Regions from separate parts of the Pseudomonas sp. Os17 genome, predicted to be linked through region 2. Evidence: predicted binding sites of a transcription regulator. Region 2 holds the regulator's gene; each other region holds the start of a gene.
What was found. The regulator FliA, encoded in region 2, starts transcription of late flagellar genes. The targets are predictions, from matches to a motif close to CTAAAGTTTNNNNNNNNNNNGCCGNTAA.

Region 1 (10,598 bases), 1.2 Mb from region 2:
CGCTGATCAGCGGCGTTTTTTTTGTCCGGTATCCGGGTCTCAAGCCTTGGGCAGGCCCAAGCCCTGGCCCATGCGCACTGGCGAGCCGGCGGCCAGCTCTTGCGCCCACTGCACCTGGTCCGGGCCAAACAGCACGATGGCCGTGGAACCCAGCTTGAAGCGCCCCATTTCGGCACCTTTTTCCAGATGGATCGGTGCCCGGGCCGCTTCGTCGTAGCGCACGGTCTTGAGTTCACGCTTGGGTGGGGTTACCAGGCCGGCCCAGACGGTTTCGATCGAAGCCACGATCATGGCGCCCACCAGTACCAGCGCCATCGGCCCGCGTTCGGTGTCGAAAATGCACACCACGCGCTCGTTGCGGGCGAACAGTTCAGGCACGTTCTCGGCGGTGGTCTGGTTCACCGAGAAGATGCGGCCGGGAACATAGACCATTTCCCGCAGGGTGCCGGCCAGCGGCATGTGCACCCGGTGATAGTCCTTGGGCGACAGGTAGATGGTGGCAAAGTCGCCGCCCATGAAGGGAGCGGCCAGGGCCGGATCGCCCCCCAGCAATTCCAGCACGCTGTAGCTGTGGCCCTTGGCCTGGAATACCCGGCCATGTTCGATCGGGCCCAATTGGCTGACAGCGCCGTCGGCAGGGCTGAGCACTGCGCCTGGTGTCGGATCCAGCGGTCGTGCACCGTCTTTCAGGGCGCGGGTGAAGAAGGCGTTGAAGTGTTCGTAGGCGGTCACGTCCTCGACCTGGGCTTCGGACATGTTCACTTGATACTGCTTGGCGAACCAGCGGGTGAAGGCATTCTTGAACCAGCGCACGCGGCACTCGGCAATGCAGCCGGCCAGGCGCGACAGCAGGTGGTGAGGCAGCAGGTACTGGCTGAGGATGAACAAGCGCTTTTTCATTGGGTGTCCTTAAAAACCTTAAATCTCTACGGGCGTATCGGGATGATTGCCCCATTCGCCCCAGGAGCCGGCGTAGCCCTTGACCCGTGGGTAGCCCAGCGCCTTGGCCACCAGGTAGGTGAAGCCGGAGCGGTGGTGGGTCTGGCAGTGGGTGATGATTTCTTTGTCTTTGCTGATGCCCAGGTCCATGAGGATCTGCGGCATGTCGCGGCGGATGCGCAGGTGGCGTGCCTGATCCATGCCGGCGGTCCACTCGAAGTTCACCGCGCCGGGGATGTGTCCGCCCTTGGCGGCCAGGACCTTCTCGCCGGAGTATTCCAGCGGGCCACGAGCGTCCCAGATTGCCAGGTCAGCGGCGCCAAGACGGCTTTGCAGGTATTCGCGGGTGGCGGTGGGTTCGTCGTGCAGGGTCAGCGGCACCGGACCGCCTGCCACAGGTGGCACTTCGGTGCTCGCGGGCAGGGTTTCCGCCAGCCAGGCCGGCAGGCCGCCATCCAGGTAGTGGTAGCGGCCGTGGCCGATCACATCCAGAAGCCAGATGAAGCGCCCGGCCCAGCCGCCGCCTTCGTCGTCATAGACCACGTAGACCGCGTCCGGGTTGTGCCCGAGCTCGCCGAACAGCGCTTCCAGGGCGTGTTGTGGCGGTAGCAGTCCGGGAGCGGGGGGCTGGCCGAGCTGGGTGCGCTTGGGGTCGACGAAGCGTGCCCCGGGGATATGCCCGGTGGCATAGCGGGCGGCGCTGGTCAGGTCGACCAGGATCAGTTGGCGGGCGTCGAGGCGGGCGAGCAAGTCGCTCGGCTCGATGACCAGCGGCAAGCCAGAGAAGTCAGACATGTGAGGTCCCCAGGGCACAAAGGATGGGATTGTAGCGCAAGCGTCATTGGCTGCGGTTGGTAAAGCTGTGCAAGGCTTTTTCGATGCACTGAGCGGTCTTGCCGAATGCCTGGACACTGATTTCCGAGAACGGCACGCCGCCTTGGTCGGCGATCACCAGCATCAGTACCCGACCGTTGCAGGACAGCGAGCGCAGCAGCAGGTGGTCGCCGCGGAACAGCTGGCGCAATTGTCCCGGCAGGTGGGAGGAGTACTGTGCATTGTTGGCCGGTGTCAGGCGCACCTGGGCGGATTTTTCCAGCAAGCGCTGTAGCAGCGAACTCTGTTGGGTGTGCAGCGTCAGGCCCGCAGCCTCCTTGGGCAGGCCGTACAACTGTTGTACCCGCAGATGACTGAGGCTGCGGTCGACCATGAGCAGCAGCACCCGACGCATGCCGCATGCCACCAGTGCGTCCCTGGCAAAGCTGGTGAGGTGCACGGCATTGGTAAAGGGGCTTTGTTCGAGCAGCAGTTCGCTGCAGGCCTTGCGCCACTTGGCCAGTTCTTCGGCCGTGGGTGCCGGCGCGGGCTGTTCGCCGCTGTGCAGGCGGCGCGCGTCCCATGGCCAGAGCAGGGCCTGGGCCGGATGCCAGAGGTCGGGCTGGCTGTCATTGCGGGCGCTGGTTGCGGCCTGCTGGTGCAGCTGTTGCTGGACCTGGGCGATCGGCATCTGCAGGTAGAGGCCGGTGAGGTTCTGCCAGCGTCGGCCGTGGGGGTTGTTCCAGGAGTGTTGTGCCGCCAGGGCCAGGCCGTTGGCCAGCAAGACGCAGTTGGCCGGCTGGTTCAGCCAGCGCTGCAGTTCCGGATCGGCGTCCAGGCGCTGCTGCTGGCGCAGGGGATGCTCGTTGTCCCGGGCGATCAGCATGGCCTTGGCCAGTTGACGTCGCTCACGGGTCAGCAGGCGGTAACCCTGCTGCACCCAGATCGGCAAGTGCCAGACCTGCACCAGCGCCTGGCACAGCTCCATCAGTGGCACGCCGAACAGCTGCATCTCCACCTTGCGTGCCGACTCATGCTTATAGATGACCCGCAGCTCCCACTCTTCCATGAGCTTGGGATAGACCAGCGCCATGGCCCACAGTGGCGAGAGGAACAGCAGGCTACCCCAGTGAATGTCCTGCCACAGCCGCGCCAGGCGCCCGGCAAAAAAGCCGTTGGCTTGCTGGGTGGCGTGCTGGCTGATCAGTTGCAGTTGCCGCAGCTCCTTGGGGATCTTTTCCTCGGGCAGGGTCGGCAACTGCTCCAGCAGTTCTTCGGTGCGCTTGAGGCCCAGGCGGTTGACCGCGACTTCCAGGTTTTCTGCCGGTTCGCTCATGCTGCCGTGAGAATGCCGATTGGCTTCGCGGATCACGCTCAGTGCCAGCGCCGGGCTGTTCTGCATCAGGTCGGCGATATCCCGCAGTGAACTGCGGTTGTTGGCGATGGCTTTGCACACCCGATCATGGCTGGCTTGCGGCACGGGCAGGCGCACGCCACTGAGCAGCTTTAGCCAGGCGTCGAGAGAGGTAGGCGGGGAATGTGGGACGTTGGTTTCATTAGACATGGTTGGGCGCAATCATCGTCTGCTTTGAACACGCCCAGAGCGGGCCAAACTGGCTTTTCGCCTTAACTGGCTATAGTCTGGCGCAGTTTTGCCGATAAGTAGAAGAAGAGTTTTAAGAACTTCCGAATATGACCTTGAACCCGACTCAATAAGTACTCTCCTACCTATGGCTAAAATTATCGGCATCATCGTCGTATTCGCGAGCGTGCTCGGCGGATACGTGCTCTCTCACGGCAAAATCGCTGCCCTGATCCAGCCCTTCGAGGTCATGATCATCGGTGGCGCGGCCTTTGGCGCGTTCCTGCAGGCCAACCCGGGCTACATGACGATGCACGTCGTGAAAAAATCCCTGGGCATGTTCAGTTCGCGTTTCACCCACACTTTCTATCTGGAAGTGCTGGGCCTGATCTACGAGATCCTCAACAAGAGCCGCCGCGAAGGCATGATGGCGATCGAGGGTGATATCGAAGACGCCGCGGCCAGTCCGATCTTCGCCAAGTATCCGGCAGTGCTGAAAGATGAACGCATGACGGCGTTCATCTGTGACTACCTGCGGATCATGTCCTCCGGCAACATGGCGCCCCACGAGCTCGAAGGCTTGTTCGACATGGAGCTGTTCAGTCTCAAGGAAGACCTCGAGCATCCATCCCACGCGGTCACCGGGATCGCCGATGCCATGCCCGGCTTCGGTATCGTGGCGGCGGTACTGGGGATCGTGGTGACCATGGCGTCCCTGGGCGAGGGCGACCAGAAGTCCATTGGTCTGCACGTAGGTGCGGCGCTGGTCGGTACCTTCTTCGGTATTCTGGCGGCCTATGGTTTCTTCGGTCCCCTGGCGACTTCGCTGTCCCACGACGCCAAGGAAGAACTCAATGTCTACGAAGCCATCAAGGCGTCCCTGGTAGCTTCCGCTTCCGGCGTTCCGCCTTCGCTGGCGGTGGAATTCGGGCGCAAGGTCCTGTATCCGGCCCACCGTCCTAGCTTCGCCGAGCTGGAACAAGCGGTTCGCGGTCGCTAAGTCATGGAAAATAATCAGCCGATTATCATCAAGCGCGTCAAGCGCTTTGCTGGCGGGCATCATGGAGGCGCCTGGAAAATCGCCTTCGCCGACTTCGCCACGGCGATGATGGCGTTCTTCCTGGTGTTGTGGCTGCTGTCCACCGCGACCCCGGAACAGAAGATCGCCATCGCCGGTTACTTCAAGGACCCGATCGGCTTCTCGGAAAGCGGCACGCCCTACATCATCGACCTGGGCGGCTCTCCGCAGCTGGCTCCGGAAAACACCCTCAACCCCGAGGTCAAGTCCCAGCCGCAGCCGGACAAGGTCACGGTGGATGCCGAGCAAGTGGAAGGCATGGCCGAGCAGGTGGAGCGCGAGCGTCTCGAACTGTTGCTGCAAGAGCTGCAGAACAAGGTCGAAGAGAATCCCCAGTTGCAGAAGTTCAAGGACCAGATTCTCTTCGAGATCACGCCGGACGGCTTGCGGATCCAGATCATGGACGCCGAGAACCGGCCGATGTTCGACTCCGGCAGCGCCCGCCTGAAGCCGTATTTCGAGGACATCCTGCTGGCCATGGCCGACACCATCAAGGCGGTGCCGAATAAGATCAGCATCAGCGGTCACACCGATGCCACGCCTTATGCCGGCAGTGGCGAGTTCGGCAACTGGGAGCTGTCCGCCAATCGTGCCAACGCTGCGCGTCGGGCATTGGTGGCCGGTGGTTACCCTGATCCGCAAGTGGCTCGGGTGGTGGGTTTTGCCTCCTCGGCGCTGTTCGATCGCAAGAACCCGCTCAACCCGGTCAACCGGCGGATCGACATTGTGGTGCTGACCAAGAAGGCCCAGCGTGCCATCGAGGGCGAACAGGTGGATCCTCAGGCGCCGGCACCGACTCAGGGCAGCGGGGCTCCCGGAGAAGTACCGGCCGATCCCCATGCCTTGCCGCCGGGCAGCGAACCGCTGCCGGCTCACGAGGTGCGCCAGCGTCTGAACATCTTTGAGGACGGTGTGCTGAAGATGGATGAACAGGGGGCTGCGGGTCAGGCCCCCGCTGGCAAACCGGCGGCGCCGGCACCTCAGCCAGCGGCACCCCCGGCGACGCCGGGAAGCGCCAGGTAAGCAACGAAAAGGCCGCGATCTTCGCGGCCTTTTCGTGTCTGGAGCGCAGGGATCAGTAGCTGCTGTCGGGCAGGCTGGCGAGAATCGAGCGGTAGCTGTTCATCCGTTGTTGCTGGATGCGCCCGTCTTCCAGGGCCTTGAGCAAAGCGCAGCCCGGCTCGCGATCGTGCTTGCAGTCGCGGAAGCGGCAGGTGCCCAGCAGGTCATTGAACTCGATGAAGCCGGCCTCGACGTCGGCGCGGCTGACATGCCCCAGGCCAAATTCGCGGATACCGGGCGAGTCGATCAGTTCGCCGCCGCCGGGGAAGTGGAACAGGCGCGCGGTGGTGGTGGTATGGGTGCCCTGCCCGGAAAACTCCGACAACGGCCCGACCCGGGTTTCGACTTCCGGCAGCAGGCTGTTGACCAGGGAGGACTTGCCCACCCCCGACTGGCCCACGAACACGCTGATGCGGCCGTCCAGCAAGGCCTGCAGTTGCTCCATGCCGTCGCCGTGGTGCGCCGAGACCTCCAGCAGCGGATAGCCCAGCTGGCGATAGACCGCGAGCAAGGCGTTGAGCGCCGGGGCGTTCTGCTCGTCGATCAAGTCGGCCTTGTTCAGTAGCAGCAAGGGGCGGATGCCGGCGTGTTCGGCAGCCACCAGGTAGCGGTCGATGAGGTTGGCGTGGGGCTCGGGCATGGGCGCGAACACGATCACGATCATGTCGACGTTGGCGGCGACCGGCTTGAGCTGGCCGCGGCTGTCCGGGCGGCACAGCTCGGTGCTGCGCGGCAGTTGCGCGACGATCACGCCGATCCCTTGATTGCCGGCACGCCAGACCACCTGATCGCCGGTCACCAGTGCCGGCAGGTTGGCCCGCAGATAGCAGCGGAACACCTGGCCGGCCAGCTCGCCTTCGCGCGCCTCGACCTCGACCTGCACGCCGAAGTGGGCGATGACCAGGCCGGTCTGTTCCGGGCCCAGGTCGCCACCTTCGAGCGCCTCAACGGCAGAGGACTCGCGTTTGGCGGCGCGGGCAGCGCGCTCACCCTGAATCTTTTCGATGCGCCAGTTTTGGCGACGATTGAGCTGGCGTTTGGCCATTGGTGTTCCGTGTCGATAATTACGGCGGTTGGGTAAAGCGGCGGCGAGTTTAGCACGCCGGGCGGGTCCTCTAGGCTAAACTGCGCAACTACGCCGAGGAGCCCTCCCATGCAAAACCCGCAGAACCTGATTTGGATCGATCTGGAAATGACCGGTCTGAACCCCGACACCGACGTCATCATCGAGATGGCGACCATTGTCACCGACAGCAACCTCAACACCTTGGCTGAAGGACCAGTCATCGCCATTCACCAGAGCGACGAGATTCTCGCCGGCATGGATGAATGGAACACCCGCCAGCACGGTGGTTCCGGCCTGACCCAGCGCGTGCGCGAAAGCCGTATCAGCATGGCCGAAGCCGAAGCCCAGACCATTGCCTTCCTCGAACAATGGGTGCCCAAGGGCAAGTCGCCGATCTGTGGCAACAGCATCTGCCAGGACCGGCGCTTCCTTTATCGCCACATGAAGGCCCTGGAAAGCTACTTCCACTACCGCAACCTGGATGTCTCGACCCTCAAGGAGCTGGCCGCGCGCTGGGCTCCGGACGTGCGCGACAGCTTCAAGAAAGGCAGCACTCACCTGGCCCTGGACGACATCCGCGAGTCCATTGCCGAGCTTCAGCACTACCGCAAGCACTTCATCAAGTTCTGACCTTCAGGAGCCGGCTTGCCGGCGAACGGGCGCGCGATGCCATTCGGCGCCCGTACCCGCCCTCTTTTGGTGCTCGCCTCAACTGAGTAGACTGCGCGCCTTCTTGTAAGGACCGCCATCATGCTGTTGATGCTTTATCTGATCGCCATTACCGCCGAAGCCATGACCGGCGCCCTGTCTGCCGGCCGTCGCGGCATGGACTGGTTCGGCGTGGTGCTGATCGCTTGTGTCACCGCGCTGGGGGGGGGTTCGGTGCGCGACGTGTTGCTCGGCCATTACCCGCTGACCTGGGTCAAGCACCCGGAGTACCTGGTTCTGACCTCGGTGGCGGCCTTGGTGACGATCTTTATCGCGCCCTTGATGCGTCATCTGCGTTCGCTGTTTCTGGTGCTCGACGCCGTGGGCCTGGTGGCCTTTACCCTGATCGGCTGCATGACCGCCCTGGAAATGGGCCACGGCATGCTGGTGGCGTCGGTCAGTGGGGTGATCACCGGGGTCTTTGGCGGCATCCTCCGGGATATCTTCTGCAACGACATTCCGCTGATTTTCCGCCGTGAGCTGTATGCCAGCGTGTCGTTCGCCGCGGCCTGGTGCTACATGCTGTGCATTTATCTGCAGTTGCCGAGCGAGCAGTCGATCCTGATCACCCTGTTCGGCGGCTTCCTATTGCGGCTGCTGGCGATCCGTTTCCACTGGGAAATGCCCAAGTTCGTCTACAACGACGAACACTGACGGTTGGCGTGCTGCGCCAGGGCCCATTCCACGTGTTCGCGTACCAGTTCCGAGGGGTGGTCCTGCCGGGCCTTGAGCGCTTCCAGCACGGGAATGCTCGACGGTGCGTTGCCCAGGCCCACGGCCAGGTTGCGTAGCCAGCGCTCGTAACCGGCGCGGCGCAGGGGCGAGCCCTCGGTGCTGCTGAGGAACTTGTCCTCGTCCCACATGAACAGCTCTGCCAGTTCGGCGTTGTCCAGGTTATGCCGGGGCTTGAAGTCGCCTTCTGCCGAGGTCCGGGCGAAGCGGTTCCAGGGACAGACGATCTGGCAGTCGTCACAGCCGAATACCCGATTGCCGATGAGCGGGCGCAGCTCTTCGGGAATGGCGTTTTTCAGTTCGATGGTCAGGTAGGAAATGCAGCGTCGCGCGTCCAGCACGTAGGGGCCGACGAAGGCGTTGGTCGGACAGATGTCCAGGCAGGCGGTGCAGCGCCCGCAATGCTCACTGGCGTGAGGCTCGTCCACCGGTAGCGGCAGGTCGACGAACAGTTCGCTGAGGAAGAAGTAGCTGCCGGCCTTGCGATTGAGTACCAGGGTGTTCTTGCCGATCCAGCCGAGCCCGGCCTGTTCGGCGATGGCTTTTTCCAGGACCGGCGCGCTGTCGACGAAGGCGCGATAGCCGAACGGACCTATGGCTTGCTGGATGCGCTCGGCCAACTGCTGTACGCGCTTGCGAATCAGCTTGTGGTAGTCACGGCCCAGGGCGTAGCGCGAGACATAGGCCTTGGAAGGCTGGGCCAGGCGCTGGGCCATCTGGGTGTCGCCAGGCAGGTAGTCCATGCGCAGCGAAACCACGCGCAGGGTGCCGGGCACCAGTTGTTCGGGATGGGAGCGCTTGCTGCCGTGGGCGCCCATGTAATCCATCTCGCCGTGGTAGCCGGCGGCGAGCCAGCGCTCCAGGTGCTGTTCGTGCTCGGCCAGGTCCAGGCCGCTGATGCCGACTTGCTGAAAGCCCAGTTCGCGGCCCCAGTCCTTGATCGATTGGGCGAGAGCGGGAAGATCCTGGGTAATAGCGGGCATGAGGCGAGAGAAACCGGGGCTGAGGTGCGTATAATTCTGCCAGACATCGGAGCCCTGAGACGCATGCCGCAGACAAAACACCCATTACCTGACGTTCAGTTGCTGACTGGCGGTCATTTGCCGCGCTTGAACGGCCGGCCTGTGGATGCCCATAAGGGCCAGTTCGGCCATCTGTTGCTGATCGGCGGCGACCGCGGTTTGGCCGGCGCCGCGTTGTTGAGCGCGGAAAGTGCCTTGCGCAGTGGCGCGGGGATGGTTTCCCTGGCGACCCGCAGCGAGCACGTGGCGGCTGCGCTGGCGCGCCTGCCGGAAGTCATGACCCAGGGCACTCATTCGGCCAACCAGTTGATGGGGCTGCTGGCCAAGGCGTCGGTGTTGGTGGTCGGCCCGGGTCTGGGGCAGGGGGCGTGGGGACGCAGTCTGTTGTCCGCGGCGGCCAATGCACCCTTGCCTCAAGTCTGGGATGCCGATGCCTTGAACCTGCTGGCGCAAGGCGAGCTGCAACTGCCAGTTGGCAGTGTGATCACGCCCCATCCTGGTGAGGCGGCTCGTCTGCTGGGCCTGACCAGCGCGGAGGTTCAGGCCGATCGGCCGGCGGCGGCCCGGGCCTTGAGCGCAAAATATGCGGCGGTTGCGGTGCTCAAGGGCGCCGGCAGCTTGATCGCCGGTCCCGATGGGCAGTTGGCGCGCTGTGATGCCGGGCACCCGGCGATGGCGACCGCGGGGCTGGGGGATGTACTCGCGGGGCTGATCGGTGCGTTGCTGGCGCAGGGGCTGTCGGCGTTCGATGCGGCTTGCCTGGGTGTCTGGCTGCATGCCAGCGCCGGCGAGCGACAAGGCAAATTGGGCCGTGGGCTGGCGGCCAGTGATCTGATTCCAGCCATTCGTCAGTTGTTGGAGGAGCAATCACCGTGTCTGAGTTAACCCTTTTTCTGGCCGACGAGCAGGCCATGGTGGAATTTGGTGCACGCATTGCTCAGGTCACCCAGGGGGTGGGGGTGATTTTTCTCGAGGGCGACCTGGGGGCGGGTAAAACCACCTTGTCCCGAGGGATCATCCGCGGGCTGGGGCATGCAGGGGCGGTGAAGAGCCCGACCTTCACCCTGGTGGAGCCCTACGAGATAGGCGCGGTGAGGGCCTTTCACTTCGATCTGTATCGTTTGGTGGACCCGGAGGAGCTGGAATTTCTGGGCATCCGCGACTACTTCGAAGGCGATGCGCTGTGCCTTTTGGAGTGGCCCCAGAAGGGTGCAGGCTTTTTGCCAAAGCCTGACCTGACCATTACCATTACCCCGCATAACAATGGGCGTTCTGTGCATCTGTTGTCTCAAGGCTCGCGAGGCGAGTCCTGGTGTGCCGCTTTGGCGTTGGAATTCAAATAATTGATGGGGTTAGGTATGCGCATTCGCGCGTTGGTTGCTGTCGTAGGACTGTTGCTTACGGCATTGGCCGTCGATGCTGTGGCCGCTACACAGGTTCGCAGCGTCCGCCTGTGGCGGGCACCGGATAACACGCGACTGGTCTTCGACCTGTCCGGCCCGGTTCAGCACAGCGTCTTCACCCTGACGGCCCCGGATCGTCTGGTCATCGATATCAATGGTGCGACCCTCGGTGGCCCGCTGAATGTCGCCACGG
Region 2 (10,598 bases):
TGCCTTCGTTGATCGAGGAGATCGAGTACATGACCACGAAAAACGCGAACAGCAGGGTGATGAAGTCGGCGTAGGAAACCAACCAGCGTTCGTGGTTGACGTGTTCTTCTTGCTGGCGACGACGAGCCATAGTCAGTCCATGAAGCCTTGCAGCTTCAACTCGATGGAGCGGGGGTTTTCGCCTTCGGCGATCGACAGGATGCCTTCGAGCAGCATTTCCCGGTAACGGGACTGGCGCAGGGCGATGGACTTCAGCTTGGCGGCGATCGGCAGCAACACCAGGTTGGCGCTGGCCACCCCGTAGATGGTGGCGACGAACGCCACGGCAATGCCGCTGCCCAGTTGCGACGGATCGGCCAGGTTGCCCATGACGTGGATCAGCCCCATGACCGCACCGATGATGCCGATGGTCGGCGCATAGCCGCCCATGCTCTCGAAGACCTTGGCGGCCTCGATATCACGACTTTCCTGGGTGTAGAAATCCACCTCGAGGATGCTGCGGATGGCTTCCGGCTCGGCGCCGTCCACCAACAGCTGCAGGCCCTTGCGCGAATAGGTGTCCGGCTCGGCATCGGCCACGCCTTCCAGGCCCAGCAGGCCCTCCTTGCGCGCGGTCAGACTCCAGTTGACCACCCGGTCGATGCCGCCGGGCAGATCGACCCGCGGCGGAAACAGGATCCACACCAGGATCTGCATGGCTCGCTTGAAAGCGCTCAACGGCGACTGCAGCAAGGCCGCACCGATAGTGCCGCCGAGCACGATCAGTGCGGCCGGGCCGTTGGCCAGTGCCGACAGGTGACCACCTTCCAGGTAGTTGCCGCCGATGATGGCGACAAACGCCATGATGATCCCGATTAGGCTGAGCACATCCATCAGAGACAGGCCTCGACCAGATGCCGGCCGATGTCGTCCAGGCTGTACACCGCGTCCGCCAGGTTGGCTTTGACGATGGCCATGGGCATGCCATAGATCACGCAGCTGGCTTCATCCTGGGCCCAGACCGCGCTGCCGCCCTGCTTGAGCAGGCGGGCGCCTTCGCGACCGTCGGCGCCCATGCCGGTGAGGACCACCGCCAGAACTTTGTCGCTGTAGGACTTGGCCGCAGAACCGAAGGTGATGTCCACGCACGGCTTGTAGTTCAGACGCTCATCGCCAGGAAGAATCTTCACCGCGCCACGACCGTCGATCATCATCTGCTTGCCGCCCGGCGCCAGCAGCGCCAAGCCTGGACGCAGGATGTCGCCATCCTCGGCTTCCTTGACGCTGATGCGGCAGAGCTTGTCCAGACGCTCGGCGAAGGCCTTGGTGAAGGCCGCCGGCATGTGCTGGATCAGCACGATGGGGGCCGGGAAGTTGGCCGGCAGCTGGGTCAGGACCCGCTGCAGGGCCACCGGGCCACCGGTGGACGTACCGATCGCCACCAGCTTGTAGGCCTTGCGCTTGGGCGCCGGCGATGCCGGACCTGGAGCCGCTGCCGGAGCGCGGACCGGAGCCGGTGCTGGCGCCGGGCGCGCACCGCCGAAGCTCGACGGAGTCGGAGCCGGTGCAGCCGGTTGCGGCGCCGGAGCGCTGTAGCTGCTGAAACGACGATTGCTGCGCGAGATGCTGTGGACTTTCTCGCACAGCAGTTGCTTGACCTTCTCGGGATTGCGCGAGATGTCTTCGAAATTCTTCGGCAGGAAATCCACGGCCCCGGCATCCAGCGCATCGAGGGTCACTCGAGCGCCTTCATGGGTCAGGGAAGAGAACATCAGGACCGGCGTCGGGCAGCGCTGCATGATATGCCGTACTGCGGTGATGCCATCCATCATCGGCATCTCGTAGTCCATGGTGATCACGTCCGGCTTGAGCGCCAGGGCCTGATCGATCGCCTCTTTACCGTTGGTCGCCGTACCGACGACCTGGATATTCGAATCCGCTGAAAGAATTTCCGAGACGCGGCGGCGGAAAAAACCCGAATCGTCCACCACCAGGACTTTGACTGCCATAAACACTCCGTTAGGTGGGGCGAGGCCAACCGCCCCTCCCCGCCGAATCAAATACGCCGTGCGGCGTAACGCTTGAGCATGCTCGGAACATCGAGAATCAGAGCGATGCGGCCGTCACCGGTAATGGTGGCGCCGGACATGCCTGGGGTTCCCTGAAGCATTTTGCCCAAGGGCTTGATGACCACTTCTTCCTGGCCCACCAACTGATCGACGACAAAGCCGATCCGCTGGGTGCCCACCGAAAGGATCACTACGTGGCCTTCACGCTGCTCTTCATGAGCGGCGGAACTGACCAGCCAGCGCTTGAGGTAGAACAGGGGCAATGCCTTGTCACGCACGATCACCACTTCCTGGCCGTCCACCACATTGGTGCGGGACAGGTCGAGGTGGAAGATTTCGTTGACGTTGACCAGCGGGAAGGCGAACGCCTGGTTGCCCAGCATCACCATCAGGGTCGGCATGATCGCCAGGGTCAACGGCACCTTGATGACGATCTTCGAACCCTGGCCCTTGGTCGAGTAGATGTTGATCGAGCCATTGAGCTGGGAAATCTTGGTCTTCACCACGTCCATGCCCACGCCCCGGCCGGAGACGTCGGAGATCTCGGTCTTGGTGGAGAAGCCCGGGGCGAAGATCAGGTTGTAGCACTCGGTGTCGCTCAGGCGGTCGGCGGCGTCCTTGTCCATCACGCCGCGCTTGACGGCAATGGCTCGCAGAACGTTGGGGTCCATGCCCTTGCCGTCGTCGGAAATCGACAGGAGGATGTGGTCACCTTCCTGCTCCGCCGCCAGCACCACTTTGCCGCCACGGGCCTTGCCCGAGGCTTCGCGCTCTTCCGGCGATTCGATGCCGTGGTCCACCGCGTTGCGCACCAAGTGCACCAGCGGGTCGGCCAGGGCCTCTACCAGGTTCTTGTCGAGGTCGGTTTCTTCCCCCACCAGTTCCAGGTTGATCTCTTTCTTGAGCTGCCGGGCCAGGTCGCGAACCAGACGCGGGAAGCGCCCGAACACCTTCTTGATCGGCTGCATGCGGGTCTTCATCACCGCGGTCTGCAGGTCGGCAGTCACCACGTCCAGGTTCGACACCGCCTTGGACATGGCTTCGTCGCCACTGTTCAGGCCCAGGCGCACCAGACGGTTACGCACCAGCACCAGCTCGCCGACCATGTTCATGATTTCGTCCAGGCGCGCGGTATCGACCCGCACCGTGGTTTCCGCTTCGCTGGCCGGTTTTTCCGCTGGCGGCGCCGCTGCGGCACGAGCCGGTGCCGGCGCTGCAGCCGCAGCCGGTTTCGGCGCTTCGGCCTTGGCTTCGGGCTTCTTGGCCACGGGTTTGGCGACGGCGGCGCTGGTTGCTGCAGCCGGAGCAGGGGCAACTGCCGCTGCAGGTTTCGCCGCACCCGGGGCCTCAGAGAACTTGCCCTTGCCGTGCAGCTCATCCAGCAGGGATTCGAATTCGTGATCGGTGATCAGGTCGCTACCGGCTGCTGCGGCGCTGGGCGCCTGCGCGGCAGGCACCGCGGCCACTGCTGACTCCAGTGCGTCCACGGCAAAGTTGCCCTTGCCATGCAACTGGTCCAACAGGGCTTCAAATTCGTCATCGGTGATTTCGTCGCCAGCCGCGGCAGCACCAGCGGCAGCAGCAGGCGCTGCGGGAGCTACGGCATCGGGAGCGAACTGCCCCTTGCCATGCAGCTGGTCCAGCAGGGACTCGAACTCGGCATCGGTGATCTCATCGCTGGCAGGCTCGCCCTCGGCCACCGGTGCGGCAGCAGGCGCAGCCTCGGCGTCGGCCTTGGCGGCATTCAGCGAGTCGAGCAAGAGTTCGAATTCGTTATCGGTGATATCCCCTGATGGGGCCTCAGCCTCGGGCTCAGGCTCGGCAGCGACTTCGGCCACTTCTTCGACCGCCGGCGCTGCAGGTTCGGCACCGGCAGGCTCGGCCAGACGCGCCAACGCGGCCAGCAGTTCCGGTGTCGCAGCAGTGATTTCGGTGCGCTCACGGACCTGGCTGAACATGCCGTTCACCGCGTCCAGCGCCTCGAGCACCACGTCCATCAGCTCCGAATCGACCCGTCGCTCACCCTTGCGCAGGATGTCGAAGACGTTCTCGGCGATGTGGCAGCACTCCACCAGCTCATTGAGCTGGAGGAAGCCGGCGCCCCCTTTAACAGTGTGAAAACCGCGAAAAATTGCATTGAGCAGGTCCGCATCGTCCGGTCGGCTTTCCAGCTCGACCAGTTGTTCGGACAGTTGCTCTAGAATCTCGCCGGCCTCAACCAGGAAATCCTGAAGGATCTCTTCATCGGCGCCGAAGCTCATTAATGGGTGCTCCTAGAATCCAAGGCTGGAAAGCAAATCGTCTACATCGTCCTGACCGGACATAACGTCTTCCCGTTTATCGGCATGAATCTGCGGACCTTCACCCTTGGCGAGATGTTTTTGCGGATCTTTTTCCGCGAGGATCGATTCACGGTCATGTTCGATACCGGCGAAGCGATCGACCTGGCTGGCCATCAAGACAAGTTTGAGCAGATTGCTTTCGACTTCAGTGACCAACTGGGTCACACGCTTGATCACCTGACCGGTCAGGTCCTGGTAATCCTGCGCCAGCAGAATGTCGTTAAGGTGGCCGGAAACGGTGCGGGTTTCCTGCTCGCTGCGCGTCAGGAAACTGTCGACCCGGCGCGCCAGTTCGCGAAACTCTTCAGCACCGACCTCGCGCCGCATGAAGCGTCCCCAATCTGCGCTCAGGGCCTGGGCTTCAGTGCTCAGGCCATTGACCAGCGGGGTGCTGCTCTCTACCAGGTCCATGGTGCGGTTGGCGGCGGCTTCCGTGAGCCGGACCACATAGGACAGGCGCTCAGTGGCATCCGTGATCTGTGAAACTTCCTCGGCTTGCGGCATGTGCGGGTCAATCTGGAAATTGACGATCGCGCTATGCAACTCGCGGGTGAGCTTGCCCACTTCCTGATACAGGCCGCGGTCACGGGTCTGATTGAGCTCATGGATCAATTGCACAGCTTCGCCGAACTTGCCCTTTTCCAGGCTTTCGACCAGTTCCAGCGCATGTTTTTTCAGGGTCGACTCAAAGTCGCCCAGTGAAGATTCGTTATGCTCCATAGCTCCCCCGTGGCGGAATGGCTACGTACATCAACCGATGCGTTCGAAGATCTTTTCGATCTTCTCTTTCAACGCCTGAGCCGTGAATGGTTTGACTACATAGCCGTTAACGCCGGCCTGGGCAGCTTCGATGATCTGCTCGCGCTTGGCTTCCGCAGTCACCATCAACACCGGCAGGTGCTTGAGCTTTTCATCGGCACGCACGTGGCGCAGCAGGTCGATCCCGGTCATGCCCGGCATGTTCCAGTCCGTTACCAGAAAGTCGATGCTCCCGCTGTTGAGTACCGGAATGGCGGTAGTGCCATCGTCGGCCTCGACCGTGTTGGTGAAACCCAGATCACGCAACAGGTTTTTTATGATCCGCCGCATCGTTGAAAAGTCATCAACGATGAGGATTTTCATGTTCTTGTCCAATTCGACCTCCAAGCAGTCTTAAACGCATCCAGCACCTGAACGCGCCATTCAATCAATTCGGCATAACACACAACGACTGCATGGAGCACATACTGCAAGACCGGCGCAGCGCTTGCCTTACCGGTCCCGATCGCAGTGTCCCCACACTGCCTGTCAGCGCGCTCGCCACTCCCCCAAACGCCCCCGCAAACGGGCCGCGCACTGGCTGTGTAACTGGCTGACCCGCGATTCGCTGACCCCCAGGACCTCACCGATTTCCTTGAGATTCAGTTCTTCGTCGTAGTACAGCGCCAACACCAGTCGCTCGCGCTCCGGCAAATTGGCAATCGCATCCGCCAAGGCAGCCTGGAAGCGTTCATCCTCCAGGTCCCGTGACGGCTCGAGATGAGCACTGGCGCCATCCTCATGCAGCCCTTCATGTTCGCCGTCCTGCAACAGGTCGTCGAAACTGAACAGACGGCTGCCCAAGGTGTCGTTCAAAATCCCGTAATAATCGTCGAGACTCAATTGAAGTTCGGCCGCAACTTCGTGATCTTTAGCGTCACGACCGGTTTTAGCTTCAATTGCACGAATGGCATCGCTGACCATGCGTGTATTACGGTGCACCGAACGCGGTGCCCAGTCGCCTTTGCGAACCTCGTCGAGCATCGCCCCGCGGATACGGATACCCGCATAGGTTTCGAAACTCGCCCCCTTGCTCGCGTCGTACTTGGTCGACACTTCCAGCAAACCGATCATTCCGGCCTGAATCAGGTCTTCCACCTGAACACTGGCCGGCAACCGCGCCAGCAAGTGATAGGCAATGCGCTTGACCAGAGGCGCGTAGCGCTCGATCAATTCATATTGGCTGTCACGTGCCGACTTCTTGTAGAGGTTGTAGCCGCTGGCAGTCATAGCACCGGTCCCGCTGTTTGATGCACTAGGCGCTCGACAAAAAACTCCAGATGCCCGCGTGGGTTCGCCGGCAACGGCCAGGTATCGACTTTTTGCGCGATGGCCTTGAACGCCAATGCACACTTCGAACGAGGAAAGGCTTCATAGACCGCACGCTGCTTTTGCACGGCCTTGCGCACGCTTTCGTCGTAGGGAACTGCGCCGACGTATTGTAAGGCTACGTCCAGAAAGCGATCCGTGACCTTGGTCAATTTTGCAAACAGGTTGCGCCCTTCCTGAGGACTTTGGGCCATGTTGGCCAGGACCCGGAAACGGTTCATGCCGTAGTCGCGGTTGAGCAACTTGATCAGCGCATAGGCATCGGTGATCGAAGTCGGTTCGTCGCAGACCACCAGCAACACTTCCTGGGCCGCGCGTACAAAACTGACTACCGAGTCACCAATACCCGCAGCGGTATCGATCACCAGCACATCGAGGTTGTCGCCGATGTCGCTGAAGGCCTGGATCAGGCCGGCATGCTGGGCGGGACTCAGGTGCACCATGCTTTGGGTACCGGAGGCGGCCGGGACGATACGGATACCGCCGGGGCCCTGGAGCAGCACATCGCGCAACTCACAGCGCCCTTCGATGACATCCGCCAGGGTGCGCTTGGGTGTCAGGCCCAGCAGGACATCGACGTTGGCCAGTCCCAAGTCGGCGTCCAGCAGCAAGACCCGCCGGCCGAGCTCAGCCAGAGCCAGGGACAAGTTCACTGACACATTAGTCTTGCCGACGCCACCCTTGCCGCCGGTCACCGCAATCACCTGTACGGGATGCATGCTGCCCATGTTCTTTCTTTACCTTGTCTTACTTAGACGGGGCCACATAACTGGCTGCGCGTTCACCGTTGGAACAATGCATGGCAGACCATCGATGTAGATACACTGCAATCTTTTCATGTCTAACTCAGCCGACCCGCTTGGTCGGGCTGTGGTAGAGGTCAGCGAACATGTCGGCCATGGCTTCTTCGCTGGGTTCTTCCTGCATCTGCACGCTCACTGCGCGGCTCACCAACTGATGCCGGCGAGGCAGGTGCAAATCGTCAGGAATCCGCGGGCCGTCGGTCAGATAGGCGACCGGCAATTCATGACTGATGGCCAGGCTCAAGACCTCGCCAAGACTGGCTGTTTCATCCAGTTTAGTCAGGATGCAACCGGCCAGACCGCAGCGCTTGTAGCTGTGGTAGGCGGCGGTCAGCACCTGCTTCTGGCTGGTGGTCGCCAGCACCAGATAGTTCTTCGCGCGGATCCCGCGACCGGCCAGGCTTTCCAGCTGCATGCGCAATGCCGGGTCGCTGGCCTGCAGGCCGGCGGTGTCGATCAGCACCACGCGCTTGCGCAGCAGCGGGTCCAGCGCCTGGGCCAGGGATTGGCCAGGATCGACATGGGTCACCGAGACATTGAGGATACGCCCCAACGTCTTGAGCTGCTCCTGGGCGCCGATACGGAAGCTGTCCATGCTGACCAGGGCAATGTTCTGTGCGCCGTACTTGAGTACATAGCGTGCGGCCAGCTTGGCCAGGGTGGTGGTCTTGCCCATGCCGGCGGGGCCGACCATGGCAATTACGCCACCTTCTTCCAGGGGCTCGACTTCCGGCGTCAGGATCATCCGCGCCAGGTGCGCCAGCAGCATACGCCAGGCCTGGCGCGGCTCGTCGATATCGGTGATCAATGCCAGCAGATCACGGGCTAGCGGACCGGACAGGCCGATGCGCTGCAGACGGCGCCAGAGGTTGGCCTGCTCCGGGCGACTGCCCTGCAATTGGCTCCAGGCCAGGGAACCGAGCTGCACTTCCAGCAGCTCGCGCAGGCCGTTGAGCTCGAAACGCATCGAGTCCAGCGCGCGGGAATCCGCAGCCGGTGCGACTGGCGCCGGGGCCGGACGCGGACGCTCGGTCAGGGTCGGCTCGATCAGCGGTTCGGCAGCGGTCAGCGGCAGGCCGGCGAACAGCTGGCGATTGGTGATCGAGGCGTTGTCGCCCTCGCCCCGCAGGCTCAGTTCGGCCTGGGCGGTGACGATCCGCGACTGAGTCTTGCGCAGCTCGTCCTCAAGCTCCATGTTCGGAACCCGTGGCGACAGGGCCGACAACTTGTAATCCAGGGCAGCCGTCAGCTCGACCCCGCCGGCAATCCGCCGGTTGCCGATGATGGCAGCTTCAGCGCCCAACTCATCACGAACCAGTTTCATGGCCTGACGCATATCGGCGGCGAAAAAACGCTTAACTTGCATAACCCACTACCTCAGCCGTTGGGCCCTACTGTCGCAACGATGGTCACTTGCTTGTTGTCGGGAATTTCCTGGTACGCCAGCACATGCAAACCTGGAACGGCGAGACGCCCGAACCGCGAAAGCATGGCGCGGACCGGACCCGCTACCAACAGAATCACCGGTTGACCTTGCATCTCTTGACGCTGCGCCGCTTCGATCAGCGAACGTTGCAGCTTCTCAGCCATGCTTGGCTCCAGCAGAACGCCTTCTTCCTGGCCTTGTCCTGCCTTCTGCAAACTGCTGAGCAAAATTTGTTCCAACCTTGGCTCCAAGGTGATCACAGGCAGCTCAGACTCAGTGCCTACAATGCTTTGGACGATTGCACGAGACAGTCCGACGCGAACCGCCGCGACCAAAGCGGCAGTATCTTGACTCTTGGCGGCATTGTTGGCGATGGCCTCGGCGATGCTGCGGATGTCCCGCACCGGCACCTGTTCGGCCAGCAGCGCCTGCAACACCTTGAGCAGTTGTGACAGCGACAGCACCCCCGGCACCAGTTCTTCCGCCAGCTTTGGCGAACTCTTGGCCAGCAGTTGCATCAGTTGCTGCACTTCCTCGTGACCGATCAGCTCGCTGGAGTGCTTGTAGAGAATCTGGTTCAAGTGGGTGGCGACCACGGTACTGGCGTCCACCACGGTGTAGCCCAGGGACTGCGCCTGGGGCCGCTGGCTGATCTCGATCCACACCGCCTCCAGGCCGAAGGCCGGATCCCGGGCGGAAATGCCGTTGAGGGTGCCGTAGACCTGCCCCGGGTTGATCGCCAGCTCGCGATCCGGGTAGATCTCGGCCTCGGCCAGGATCACCCCCATCAGCGTCAGGCGATAGGCGCTGGGCGCCAGGTCCAGGTTGTCGCGGATATGCACGGTGGGCATGAGGAAACCCAGGTCCTGGGAGAGCTTCTTGCGCACCCCCTTGATCCGCGCCAGCAACTGCCCACCCTGGTTGCGATCCACCAGGGGAATCAGGCGATAACCCACTTCCAGGCCGATCATGTCGATCGGAGTCACGTCGTCCCAGCCCAGCTCCTTGGTTTCCATGGCCCGGGCCGGAGACGGCAGCAGATCCTGCTGACGCTGGATCTCTTCCTGCGCCTTGAGCTTGACCAGATTCTGCTTTCTCCAGACCAGATACGCCGCGCCGCCGGCCACCGCCGCCAGGCTCAGGAAGGAGAAGTGCGGCATGCCCGGCACCAGCCCCATCACCGCCATCAACCCCGCCGCCACCGCCAGCGCCTTGGGCGAGGCGAACATCTGCCGGTTGATCTGCTTGCCCATCTCTTCGGAACCCGAAGCCCGGGTGACCATGATGGCCGCCGCGGTGGACAGCAACAGCGATGGCAACTGCGCCACCAAACCGTCACCGATGGTCAGCAAGGCGTAAACCTTGCCGGCATCGGCAAAGCTCATGTTGTGCTGGAAGATACCGACCGCCATGCCGCCGATCAGGTTGATGAAGAGAATCAGCAGACCGGCGATGGCGTCACCGCGGACGAACTTGCTGGCACCGTCCATGGAGCCGTAGAACTCGGCCTCCTGGGCCACTTCCAGACGGCGCAGCTTGGCCTGGTTCTGGTCGATCAGGCCGGCGTTCAAGTCAGCGTCGATGGCCATCTGCTTACCGGGCATGGCATCCAGGGTGAAGCGTGCGCTCACCTCGGAGATCCGTCCGGCACCCTTGGTCACGACCACGAAGTTGATGATCATGAGGATCGCGAAGACCACGATACCGACCACGTAGTTGCCGCCGATCACCACCTCACCGAAGGCCTGGATCACCTTACCGGCGGCGGCATGGCCCTCCTGGCCGTGAAGCATGACCACCCGGGTCGAGGCCACGTTGAGCGCCAGACGCAACAGCGTCGCCACCAGCAGGA
Region 3 (10,598 bases), 2.1 Mb from region 2:
TCCCAGGCGAGATCGTCCGGGGGCAGTTCATCGAGGAAGCGGCTGGGCGCGCAGTCGATGATTTCACCGTATTGCTTGCGCTTGGCGGCAAAGGTGAAGGCCAGGGTCTGGCGGGCGCGGGTGATGCCCACGTAGGCCAGGCGGCGTTCTTCCTCGATGGTGTCGGCTTCGATGCTGGAGCGGTGGGGAAGGATTTCCTCTTCCATGCCCATGATGAACACGTAGGGAAACTCCAGGCCCTTGGAGGCATGCAAGGTCATCATCTGAACACCCTCGGCGCCTTCTTCCTCTTCCTGCTGGCGTTCCAGCATGTCCCGCAGGACCAGCTTGCCGATGGCGTCCTCGACGGTCATTTCGCCGTCTTCGTCTTTTTCCAGGGTGTTCTTCAAGGCCTCGATCAGGAACCAGACGTTGCCCATCCGGTAGTCCGCGGCCTTGTCGCTGGAGCTGTTGGTGCGCAGCCAGTTCTCGTAGTCGATGTCCATGACCATGCTGCGCAGGGCGGAGATCGGGTCTTCGCCAGCGCATTGTTCACGGACCCGGTCCATGAAGCGCTTGAAGCGCGCCAGGCGATCGGTAAAGCGGCTGTCCAGGTGTTCGCCCAGGCCGATCTCGTCGGTGGCGGCGTACATCGAGATCTTGCGTTCGGTGGCGTAGTTGCCGAGTTTTTCCAGGGTCGTGGAGCCGATTTCCCGGCGCGGCACGTTGATCACCCGCAGGAAGGCGTTGTCATCGTCCGGGTTCACGATCAGGCGGAAGTAGGCCATCAGGTCCTTGACTTCCTGGCGTCCGAAGAAGCTGTTGCCGCCGGACAGGCGATAGGGCACCTGATGGTGCTGCAGCTTGAGTTCGATCAGCTTGGCCTGGTAGTTGCCCCGGTAAAGGATGGCGAAATCGCTGTAGGGCCGGTCGGTGCGCAGGTGCAGGCTGAGGATCTCCATGGCCACTCGCTCGGCCTCGGCGTCTTCGTTGCGGCAGCGGATCACGCGGATCTCGTCGCCGTGGCCCATCTCGCTCCACAGCTGCTTTTCGAACTCGTGGGGGTTGTTGGAGATCAGCACGTTGGCGCAGCGCAGGATGCGGCTGGTGGAGCGGTAGTTCTGCTCCAGCATCACCACCTTCAGCGACGGGTAGTCGTCCTTGAGCAGCATCAGGTTTTCCGGCCGCGCGCCGCGCCAGGCGTAGATCGACTGGTCGTCGTCGCCCACCACGGTGAACTGGTTGCGCTTGCCGATGAGCATTTTCACCAGCAGGTACTGGCTGGCGTTGGTGTCCTGGTATTCGTCCACCAGCAGGTAGCGCACCTTGTTCTGCCATTTCTCCAGGATGTCGGCGTGTTCTTCGAACAGCTTCACCGGCAGCAGGATCAGGTCGTCGAAGTCCACCGCGTTGAACGCCTTGAGCGTGCGCTGGTAGTGGGTGTAGACGATGGCTGCGGTCTGTTCCTTGGGGTTGCGGGCATTCTCCAGGGCTTGGGCCGGCAGGATCAGGTCGTTCTTCCACGCGCCGATCATGTTCTTGATCTCGTCGACGCCGTCGTCCCCGGAGTACTCCTTCTGCATGATGTCGGTCATCAGGGCCTTGACGTCGGTTTCGTCGAAGATCGAGAAGCCCGGCTTGTAGCCCAGCCGCGCATGCTCCTTGCGGATGATGTTCAGGCCCAGGTTGTGGAAGGTCGACACCGTGAGGCCGCGGCCTTCGCCGGCGCGCAGCAGGGTGCCGACCCGTTCCTTCATTTCTCGCGCGGCCTTGTTGGTAAAGGTCATGGCGACAATGTACTGGGCGCGGATACCACAGTTCTGGATCAGGTGCGCGATCTTGCGGGTGATCACGCTGGTCTTGCCGGAGCCTGCACCGGCGAGCACCAAAAGAGGGCCGCCGACATAGTTCACGGCTTCTTGCTGCCGGGGATTGAGTCGGGACATGACAGTAAAAGGAGATCGGTTGCGAAAAGGGCGGGCATTTTAACAGGCTGGACGGATTCTGCTGCTGTCTCCGACTTGTGACGCACAACGCGATCTAAATTTGCCGGTTTTGATACTTTCCCTCAGGATGCTCGCTGAATATGCGCCTAATGTTCGAGTTAGAGCGGTACAAGAAATTGCGCATGATAATCAATACCATTTGTTATTGTTTATTCGCGCGCCATAATGCCCGCCGCCAACTTATTTTGCAGAGTCTAGGGAGCTAGCTTGTCTAAGCCTGTCGAACCCTTGCGTTTGCTGCTACTGGCCGAAGAGCCTGTGTGGACAGCGTTGTTGCGCGAGTGTGTCGCTCCGTTGGGAGACTCGGTGGTATTGATCAGCGCTCCCAGCTGGGAGTCGGTCAGCCGTTTGTTTGAAGACGACCGCAATGCGGTCTTGTTGACCATTGCCCAACTGCAGCCCGGCCCCGGGCGTTGCAGCCTGCCGACCATTCTGTTGCTGGACCAGGAGCCCGAAGTGGCCCCGGTGGGCGTCAGCGATTGGTTGGTGGGTTCCTGCCTGAGCACCGATGCCTTGCGCCGCTGCCTGCGCCATGTGCGCGAACGCGGCGTGCTGGAAACCACGCTGCAGCGCCTGGCCGAGCAGGACCCCCTGACCGGCATCGCCAACCGCCAGGGCTTCCAGACCCTGCTGGCCGCGCGCCTGGCGGAAAACGACGGTCGCGGCCTGGCCCTGGGGCATCTGGACCTGGACAACTTTCGCCACGCCAACGATGCCCTCGGTCATCAGGCCGGTGACCGCCTGATCCTGCAGGTGGTGTCGCGGCTCAAGAGCCAATTGGAGGCCGGTGATCAACTGGCCCGTCTGGGCAGCGACGAATTCGCCTTGCTCATCGACACCCGCCGCGCTCCCCAGCGTGCCGAGTGGATGGCCGAGCGCATCACCGAAGCCATGGCCGAACCCTACTGGGTCGACGGTGAAAGCCTGTTGATCGGCTGCAGCCTGGGGATTGCCCATGCCCGGGCCAATGCCGGCGCCGACCCGCTGATGTGGCATGCGCACATCGCCATGCAGCAGGCCAAGAGCACCCAGGGCTGCACCTTTCACATCTTCAACGAGCGGATCAACCGCAATGCCCGCAGCCTCGCCGACCTGGAAAGCGAACTGCGCCGGGCCCTGCGCCGTGACGAGCTGGAGCTGCACTACCAGCCCCGGTTGAACCTGCACGATGGCAAGATCGTCGGCCTCGAAGCCCTGGTGCGCTGGCGCCACGGCGAGCGCGGCTTGCTGCCCCCCAGCGAGTTCGTGCCGCTGGCCGAGCAGAGCGGGCTGATCGTGCCCCTGGGCTACTGGGTGATTTCCCGGGCCCTGCGCGACATGCAGGCCCTGCGCGAGCGCGGGCTGCCGCCGCTGCACATGGCGGTCAACCTGTCGTTCCGCCAGTTCCAGGACAGTCAGTTGCTGTCGACCCTGAGCCGGCTGATTGCCGAACGCGGCGTCGAGGCGCAGTGGCTGGAGTTCGAACTGACGGAAACCGCAGTGATGCGCCGCAGCGATCTGGTGAAGCAGACCATGGATGCCCTCGGGCGCCTGGGGGTGCGTTTTTCCCTGGACGACTTCGGCACCGGGTTTTCCTCCTTCGTCCACCTCAACAGCCTGCCGATCACCCTGCTCAAGGTCGACCGGAGCTTTGTCGGCGGCATGGAGCAGCGGGAGGAGAACCGCAAGCTGGTACACGCCATGATCAACCTGGCCCACAACCTCAACCTGGATGTGGTGGCCGAAGGGGTGGAAACCGCAGAGCAACTGGCGCTGCTGCGGGGCTTTGGCTGCGATCAGGTCCAGGGCTACCTGATCAGCAAGCCGTTGCCCCTGGCGCAACTGATGGATTACCTGACCTTCGGCAGCAGCCAGCAGTCGTTGCAGGACGGCAGGGCCTGAGGCGCCGCTTCACCGCCATGGCCGGCGGTGCGCGGCGCCTGTCACTCCGCCGCGCCGGCCGGCAGGCTCGCGGTCGTGACGCGGGGCTCGCGCTTGATCATGCGGTGCATCCGCCATTCGAACGCCAGGGTCAGGCTGATGGCCGCACAGGCCAGGCCCAGGGCCAGTCCCCACCAGACACCGGTCGGTCCCCAGCCCAGGGTAAAGGCCATCAGCCAGGCCGCGGGCGCGCCGATCAGCCAGTAGCAGCCCAGCCCCACCAGGAAGGTGGTCTTGGCGTCCTTTAGGCCGCGAATCGCGCCCATGGCAATGGTCTGGGTGCCATCGAACAGCTCGAACCAGGCCGCCACCGCCAGCAGACTCACCGCCAGTCGGATCACCTCGGCGAACGCCGGGTCGTTGTGGTCGAGGAACAGCCCGATCAGTTGGTTGGGCAGCAGCCAGAAGACCATGGCGAACCCGAGCATCGCCACCGCGCCGAAGGCGATGCCCACCCGCCCGGCCAGCCGCGCATCGGGCAGTTGCCCGGCGCCGTAATGCTGGCCGATGCGCATGGTGATGGCGTAGGAGATACCCGCCGGCACCATGAACGCCACTGACACGATCTGCAGGGCGATCTGGTGCGCCGCCAACTGGGTGCTGCCCATGGTGCCCATGCACAGCGCAGCAAAGGCGAACAACCCGACTTCCACGGCATAGGTGCCGCCAATGGGCAGGCCCAGGCGCCACAGCTCCCGCAGGTACCGGGTATTCAAGCGGGCCAGGCCCCGGCGCAGCGGGTAGGCGGCGTAGGCCGGATGGCACTTGATGTGCCAGGCCAGGGCCAGGGCCATGCAGTTGGCGACGATGGCAGTCACCAGGCCGATCCCCACCAAGCCCAGTTTCGGCAGGCCGAACATGCCGGTGATCAACGCATAGTTGAGCAGGAAGTTGGCCACCGTCCCCGCCAGGCTGATGACCATCACCGGGGTTGCCCGGCCAATGGCGCTGGTGAAGCCGCGCAGGGCCATGAAACTCAGGTAGCCGGGCAGGGCAAATGGCAGGATCAGCAGGAACTGGCCGGCGGCCTGGACGTTGCTCGGGGTCTGGCCGAACAGCAACAACAGCGGTTTGAGGTTCCACAGCAGCAGGCCGGCGACCAGGGCCATGATCCAGGCCAGCCACAGTCCCGCCTGGGTCAGGCGCGCGGCGCCCTCGATGTCTCCGGCGCCCTGACGAATCGCCACCAGGGTGCCTACCGCGGCAATCACGCCGATGCAGAAAATCGAGACAAAGGAATAGCTGGCGGCGCCCAGGCCGCCGCCGGCCAAGGCTTGCGGGCTGATGCGGGCCATCATCAGGGTGTCGGTGAGGACCATCAGCATGTGCGCCAGTTGCGAGGCGATCAACGGCCCCGCCAGCCGCAGGATGGCCCAGAGTTCGGTGCGTGCTGGATGCTGCATGGTCATCAGGCTCGATTCTTGAAAATTCGGGAAGAGCGCTGATTCTCGGTGCTTACAGCGCATAGCACAAAAGGATAAAAATACTTGCTGGCATGATAAAAACTCATGCGAAGCCATTTTCTGCCAGTCTGGCGCCCTGGTGTTGTCCGGAGCACATCCATGTCTCGTCGTCTGCCTCCTCTGTATGCCCTGCGTGCCTTTGAAGCGGCGGCACGCCACAGCTCGTTCACCCGTGCCGCCGAAGAGCTGTCGATTACCCAAAGCGCCGTCAGCCGGCATATCCGCACCCTGGAGGAGCATTTCGCCTGCCGACTGTTCCAGCGCAGCGGGCGCAACCTGCAACTGACCGAGGCGGCGCGCCTGCTGTTGCCGGGCATCCGTGAAGGCTTCGGCGCGCTGGAACGGGCCTGCAATACCCTGCGCGCCGAAGACGGCATCCTGCGCATGAAGGCGCCCTCGACCCTGACCATGCGCTGGCTGCTGGCGCGTCTCAGCCGCTTCCGCCACCTGCAGCCGGGCAACGAGGTACAGCTCACCAGCGCCTGGATGGACGTGGACTCGGTGGATTTCAACCAGGAACCCTTCGACTGCGCGGTGTTGCTGAGCAATGGCCACTTTCCCCCGGACTGGGAAGCCAGCTACCTGTTCCCCGAGCTGTTGATCCCGGTGGGGGCGCCGAACCTGCTCAACGACCAGCCCTGGGATGTGGCGCGGCTGGCGGCCACCGAGCTCTTGCACCCCACGCCGGACCGCCGTGACTGGCGCAGCTGGCTGGAGCACATGGGGCTCACCGATCAGGTCTCGCTCAAGGGCGGGCAGGTGTTCGACACCCTGGAGCTGGGGATGATTGCGGCGGCTCGGGGTTACGGCGTGTCCATGGGTGATCTGCTGATGGTGGCCGAAGATGTGGCTCAGGGTCGCTTGAGCCTGCCCTGGCCGACCGCCGTCGCCAGTGGCTTGAACTATTACCTGGTGTGGCCCAAGACCCGGCCGGGAGGCGAACGTTTGCGTCGCCTCAGCGACTTTCTCCAGGGCGAGGTCCAGGCCATGCAATTGCCCGAGGTAGAGCGCCTCGGCTGAAACGATGCAGTGCCCGGCCGGCGGGGGCGCGCAGATATCCTTGCAAGGCGCTCAAGTATTTGCCGGCGCCGCCGAATCCATGGGTTATGGAACCAGCGTTCAGGAAGGTCCTAAATTACTAAAAATCCTAGAATTATGACTGCCGAGCGTGCTGACCGATCAGGATGATCCGCCTTCTCGGCAAGGAGCCATCATGTCCCAACCCCGTGCCCGCATAGCCTCCCAGCTTGGGCTTGCCCTTGCCCTGATTCTTGCCCTGGTCATCAGTGGCAGCACCCTGTTTGCCCTGCGCTCACTGGATTCGGCGAACCTCGATACCCGGGAAGAGCACCTGGCCAGCGAGGCGCGGCTGTTGGCGGACCAGCTCAACACCTTCCACGGCAGCCTGCGCGAGAGCACCCAGCGCCTGAGCGGCCTGTTCGAAAACCGCTTCAGCGGCGGCCTGAGCCTGCACCCCGAGCAACCGGTGAGTGTGGCCGGGGTCCAGACCCCGGGCCTGCACCTGGGGGACGTGGTGCTCAACAACAACTTCGAGGAAGTGGACGAGTTCAAGCAGATGACTGCCGGGGTGGCGACCCTGTTCGTGCGCAGCGGCGATGACTTCATCCGGGTCAGTACCTCCCTGAGCAAGCAGGACGGCAGCCGGGCCATCGGCACCTTGCTCGATCATGCCCACCCGGCCTATCAGAAACTCATGGCGGGCCAGGGCTATGTCGGTCGCGCCCTGCTCTTTGAACGCTTCTACATGACCCAGTACACCCCGGTGATGGATCGCGGCGGCAAGGTCATCGCGGTGCTGTTTGTCGGTTTCGATTACACCGATGCGCAGAATGCCCAGTTCGACAATCTCAAGCGTTTTCGCATCGGCCAGAGCGGTTCCCTGGCCCTGCTCGACGAGCAGGACAAGTGGCTGGTGCCGCCGGCCGGTGTGCAGGGGCTGGACCAGGCTGCGCAGGTCATGGCCACCGCGGCGAAGGAACCGGGCAAGGGCCGCTTCTGGAGCGATCAGGGCGAGGACTTCTACAGCCTGGCGGTGCCGTTTGCCGGTGGTCCCTGGTCGGTGGTGGCCAGCATGCCCAAGGCCGAGATCCGTGCGGTGACCTGGAGCGTGGGGATTCGCCTGGTGATCGGCAGCCTGCTGGCGATGCTGCTGGCGGTGGGGGCCACGGTCTGGCTGCTGCGCAGCAAGCTGGCGCCCCTGAGCGATCTGGTGCGCCAGGCCCAGGCCCTGGGGGGCGGCGACCTGAGCGCGCGGCTGAATGTCTCCAGCCATGACGAAATCAGCCAGCTGGCCCGCAGCTTCAACCAGATGGGCGAAGCCCTGTCGACCATGGTCGAGCACATTCGCCGTTCCGCTGCCGAGGTCAATGGCCGGGCCCAGGCCTTGTCCGGTCTGTCCAGCGGCGCCTATGAAGGCATGGAGCAGCAGTCCGGCGAGATCACCAGCATGGCCGGGGCGGTGGAGCAGTTCAGCGCCACTTCGCTGAACATCGCCGACAACATGGGCAGCACCCAGCGTCTGGCTCAGGAAAACGCCGAGCAGACCCATATCGGCCTCGAATCCATGCAGCAGGCTTCGGCGTCCCTGGAGCAGATTGCCGGGGCCCTCAACAGCACGGCCACGGTGATCAATACCCTGGGCCAGCGTTCCCAGGAGATTGGCGGGATTGTCGGGGTGATCACCGCCATTGCCGATCAGACCAACCTGCTGGCCCTCAACGCCGCCATCGAGGCCGCGCGTGCCGGCGAGCAGGGGCGCGGGTTTGCTGTGGTCGCCGATGAGGTGCGCAACCTGGCGTCGCGCACCCGCGAGGCCACTGATGAAATCTCGCAGATGATCAACAGCATCCAGCAGGAAACCGGCAACGCCATCGAAACCATGGAACAGGGCAACCGCCTGATGCAGGAAGGCTTGTCGCGCAACGCCAATGTCGCCTCGGCCCTGGCCCTGATCGACGAGCAGAGCCGCAGCGCCGGTGAACAGTTCGCCGCCATCACCACCGCGACTCAGGAACAGAGCAGCACCGCCACGGTGCTCAGCAGCAACCTGCAGAGCATTGCCCAGGCCAACAGCGAGCAGCGTGAAGTGGTGTCCAACCTGGCGCTCACCGCCCGTGAGCTGGAAACCCTGGCCGCCGACCTGCGCCAGGAGGTCGACCGCTTCCGCTGATCTGGCCCAGCCGGCTGTGCCGGGGCTCAGCGGGGCTCGGCTGACTCAGCCAGGCCCGGATCCACGCGCTTGCCGATATCCCGCAGGCGCGCCAGCTGGTCGACCATGGTGGGCGCCTCATCGACGCTGCTGACGAAGGTCCACAGGTAAGTCATCACCGCATACACGTGGCCGGCCTTGACCTCGGGTGCCAGCGCCAGCTGGCTGATGGCGATGACGAACAGCAGCGCGGCGACCGCACCAAGGAACAGATAGGCCGTCGCTTCCCGGTCCGAGAGGCCGATGCGCAGCCGCGACAGCAGGCGATAGTGGCGCTGTAGCGAGACGGCACCGACCTTGGCCACCAGGCCGATTTCCTTTTCCAGCCGGTTGTTCAGGCGCTCGTGCAGTTGCTGGTTGCGGCGGGCAAAACGCGGCAGCAGGGTCACGCACAGCAACAGCGCCGTGAGGCAGGCGAGGCCGATCCAGGGTTCGATCACCAGCAGCATCACCGCTGCGCCGACGATCGACACCAGGGCCGTGGCGATGGTCGGCACGTGCTTTTCGAAGAAGTCGACGAACTCCCGGGCCAGCACCACCCGCGCCGCGGCGGTGGACGTGTCCTGCTGTTGCAGGCGCTGGTTGAGGATCACCGGCACCGCGAGGTCGGCGTAGATGCGGGTGAACGTGCGGGTGTCCACCGCCCGCCGCGCCGCGCCCACCACCCAGAAGCCCAGCACCACCAGGGCGTAGATCAGCGCATGGGCGGCGTCGCCGCTCAGGATCGAGTCCACGGCAAAGCCGGCGAACAGCGGATAGGCCAGCAACAGGGCGTTCTCCAGGGCCACCAGGGACAGGGTGCCGAACAGCTTGCCCGGGTAGGCCCTGGCTATGGCCTTGAGAGTCTGGCCGGCGGACTGTTGGCCGATTTTCTGCTTTGGATCCACGGCAATGAGTGGGGTAGCGGCGGGCATGAGTGCACCACAAGAATGATTGGGGTTAATATTGAGCGACTGCTCAATTATCTTTGAGCGATCGCTCAAAATGCAAGCGCCGTCCATCCCGGCGCCAAGAGGCCCGATTGCCCATGTCGCGTAACGACCGCAAAGACCAGATCATCCAGGCCGCCCTGGAATTATTCCGCAGCAAAGGTTTCGCCGAGGTTTCCACCCGGGACCTGGCCGAGCATGCCGGCCTGTCCCGCAGCCACGTTTATCACTACTTCAGTGATTTCAAAGAGCTGCGCCGCGAAGCCTTCGTCCATTTCGCCAATCAACAATTGGAGGCGGTGGGCGGGCCCCTGCGCGGTGCGGCGCCGATGGACGCTTTGCAAGGATTCATCCGTGACTGTCTGCCCGATTGTGCCGAAGACGGCTGGGCCTTGTGGCTCGATGCCTGGGACGAAGCCATGCACGACGCCGAGCTGGCCGAGACTTACCTGAGGATCAATGGCCAGTGGCAGGCAATGCTGGCCGGCATCATTGCCGATGGAGTCGAGACGGGGGTGTTTCACTGCGCCAACCCCCAGCGCGCGGCCCGGCAGTTGCTTGCGCAGACCATGGGCTACACCGATGACCTGCTGCTGCGGGCTTCTCCCGAGTCGGCCCGGGCTGCGTTGCAGGAAGTCATGGAAGTGGCGGGCCTGCTCCTGGGATTCAAGGCCTGAAAGGCAAAGCCGGGCAGTGGCGGAGTTGTGCGGTCAATCGCGAATTTGTAGCTTGCTGAAACGATTCTTCAGCGCTATAAAAACCGCACAACTCCAATAAAGGCAGCCCTTCCATGACATCCCTCAAACTGCTGGTCACCCTCGGCGCGCTGACCGCCGCCTCCCACGCCATGGCCTGGGACTATGTGCTGCTCGACACCGACAAGGCCGCTGAAAACCTGCATATCACCAGCGAGCAGTTGGGTCTGAAGACCGCGCAACCCTTCTCCGTGACCTTGCGCACCTTGCATGGCGGCCGCCAGGAAGGGGTCAGCATCGTCGATATCGACAACGGGCAGATGAAGCTTTCGCTGGTGCCGACCCGAGGCATGAATGTGCTGCAGGCCTCGGTGGGC

Region 1: motA (flagellar motor stator protein MotA) is a predicted target of FliA. The motif match lies at 3,387-3,414, and genes of this name have one in related genera.
Region 3: POS17_RS29585 (methyl-accepting chemotaxis protein) is a predicted target of FliA. The motif match lies at 6,439-6,466, and genes of this name have one in related genera.

The regions. Positions count from the first base shown of each region.
Region 1 is NZ_AP014627.1:610,890-621,487, forward strand. Features, by position in the region: gene asd (archaetidylserine decarboxylase) at 40-900, opposite strand; gene rhdA (thiosulfate sulfurtransferase) at 919-1,734, opposite strand; gene POS17_RS02725 (HDOD domain-containing protein) at 1,778-3,316, opposite strand; gene motA (flagellar motor stator protein MotA) at 3,483-4,334, shown strand; gene motB (flagellar motor protein MotB) at 4,338-5,435, shown strand; gene rsgA (small ribosomal subunit biogenesis GTPase RsgA) at 5,488-6,519, opposite strand; gene orn (oligoribonuclease) at 6,628-7,170, shown strand; gene POS17_RS02750 (trimeric intracellular cation channel family protein) at 7,288-7,902, shown strand; gene queG (tRNA epoxyqueuosine(34) reductase QueG) at 7,884-8,963, opposite strand; gene POS17_RS02760 (NAD(P)H-hydrate dehydratase) at 9,027-9,887, shown strand; gene tsaE (tRNA (adenosine(37)-N6)-threonylcarbamoyltransferase complex ATPase subunit type 1 TsaE) at 9,875-10,345, shown strand; gene POS17_RS02770 (N-acetylmuramoyl-L-alanine amidase) at 10,349-10,598, shown strand, end outside.
Region 2 is NZ_AP014627.1:1,850,545-1,861,142, reverse strand. Features, by position in the region: gene motD (flagellar motor protein MotD) at 1-130, opposite strand, end outside; gene POS17_RS08370 (flagellar motor protein) at 133-873, opposite strand; gene POS17_RS08365 (protein-glutamate methylesterase/protein-glutamine glutaminase) at 873-1,988, opposite strand; gene POS17_RS08360 (chemotaxis protein CheA) at 2,036-4,309, opposite strand; gene POS17_RS08355 (protein phosphatase CheZ) at 4,322-5,110, opposite strand; gene POS17_RS08350 (chemotaxis response regulator CheY) at 5,141-5,512, opposite strand; gene fliA (RNA polymerase sigma factor FliA) at 5,678-6,418, opposite strand; gene fleN (flagellar synthesis regulator FleN) at 6,415-7,245, opposite strand; gene flhF (flagellar biosynthesis protein FlhF) at 7,364-8,686, opposite strand; gene flhA (flagellar biosynthesis protein FlhA) at 8,698-10,598, opposite strand, start outside.
Region 3 is NZ_AP014627.1:6,650,356-6,660,953, reverse strand. Features, by position in the region: gene rep (DNA helicase Rep) at 1-1,925, opposite strand, end outside; gene POS17_RS29600 (putative bifunctional diguanylate cyclase/phosphodiesterase) at 2,193-3,866, shown strand; gene POS17_RS29595 (NorM family multidrug efflux MATE transporter) at 3,908-5,308, opposite strand; gene POS17_RS29590 (LysR substrate-binding domain-containing protein) at 5,468-6,388, shown strand; gene POS17_RS29585 (methyl-accepting chemotaxis protein) at 6,582-8,558, shown strand; gene POS17_RS29580 (ABC transporter six-transmembrane domain-containing protein) at 8,585-9,511, opposite strand; gene POS17_RS29575 (TetR/AcrR family transcriptional regulator) at 9,625-10,203, shown strand; gene POS17_RS29570 (aldose 1-epimerase family protein) at 10,317-10,598, shown strand, end outside.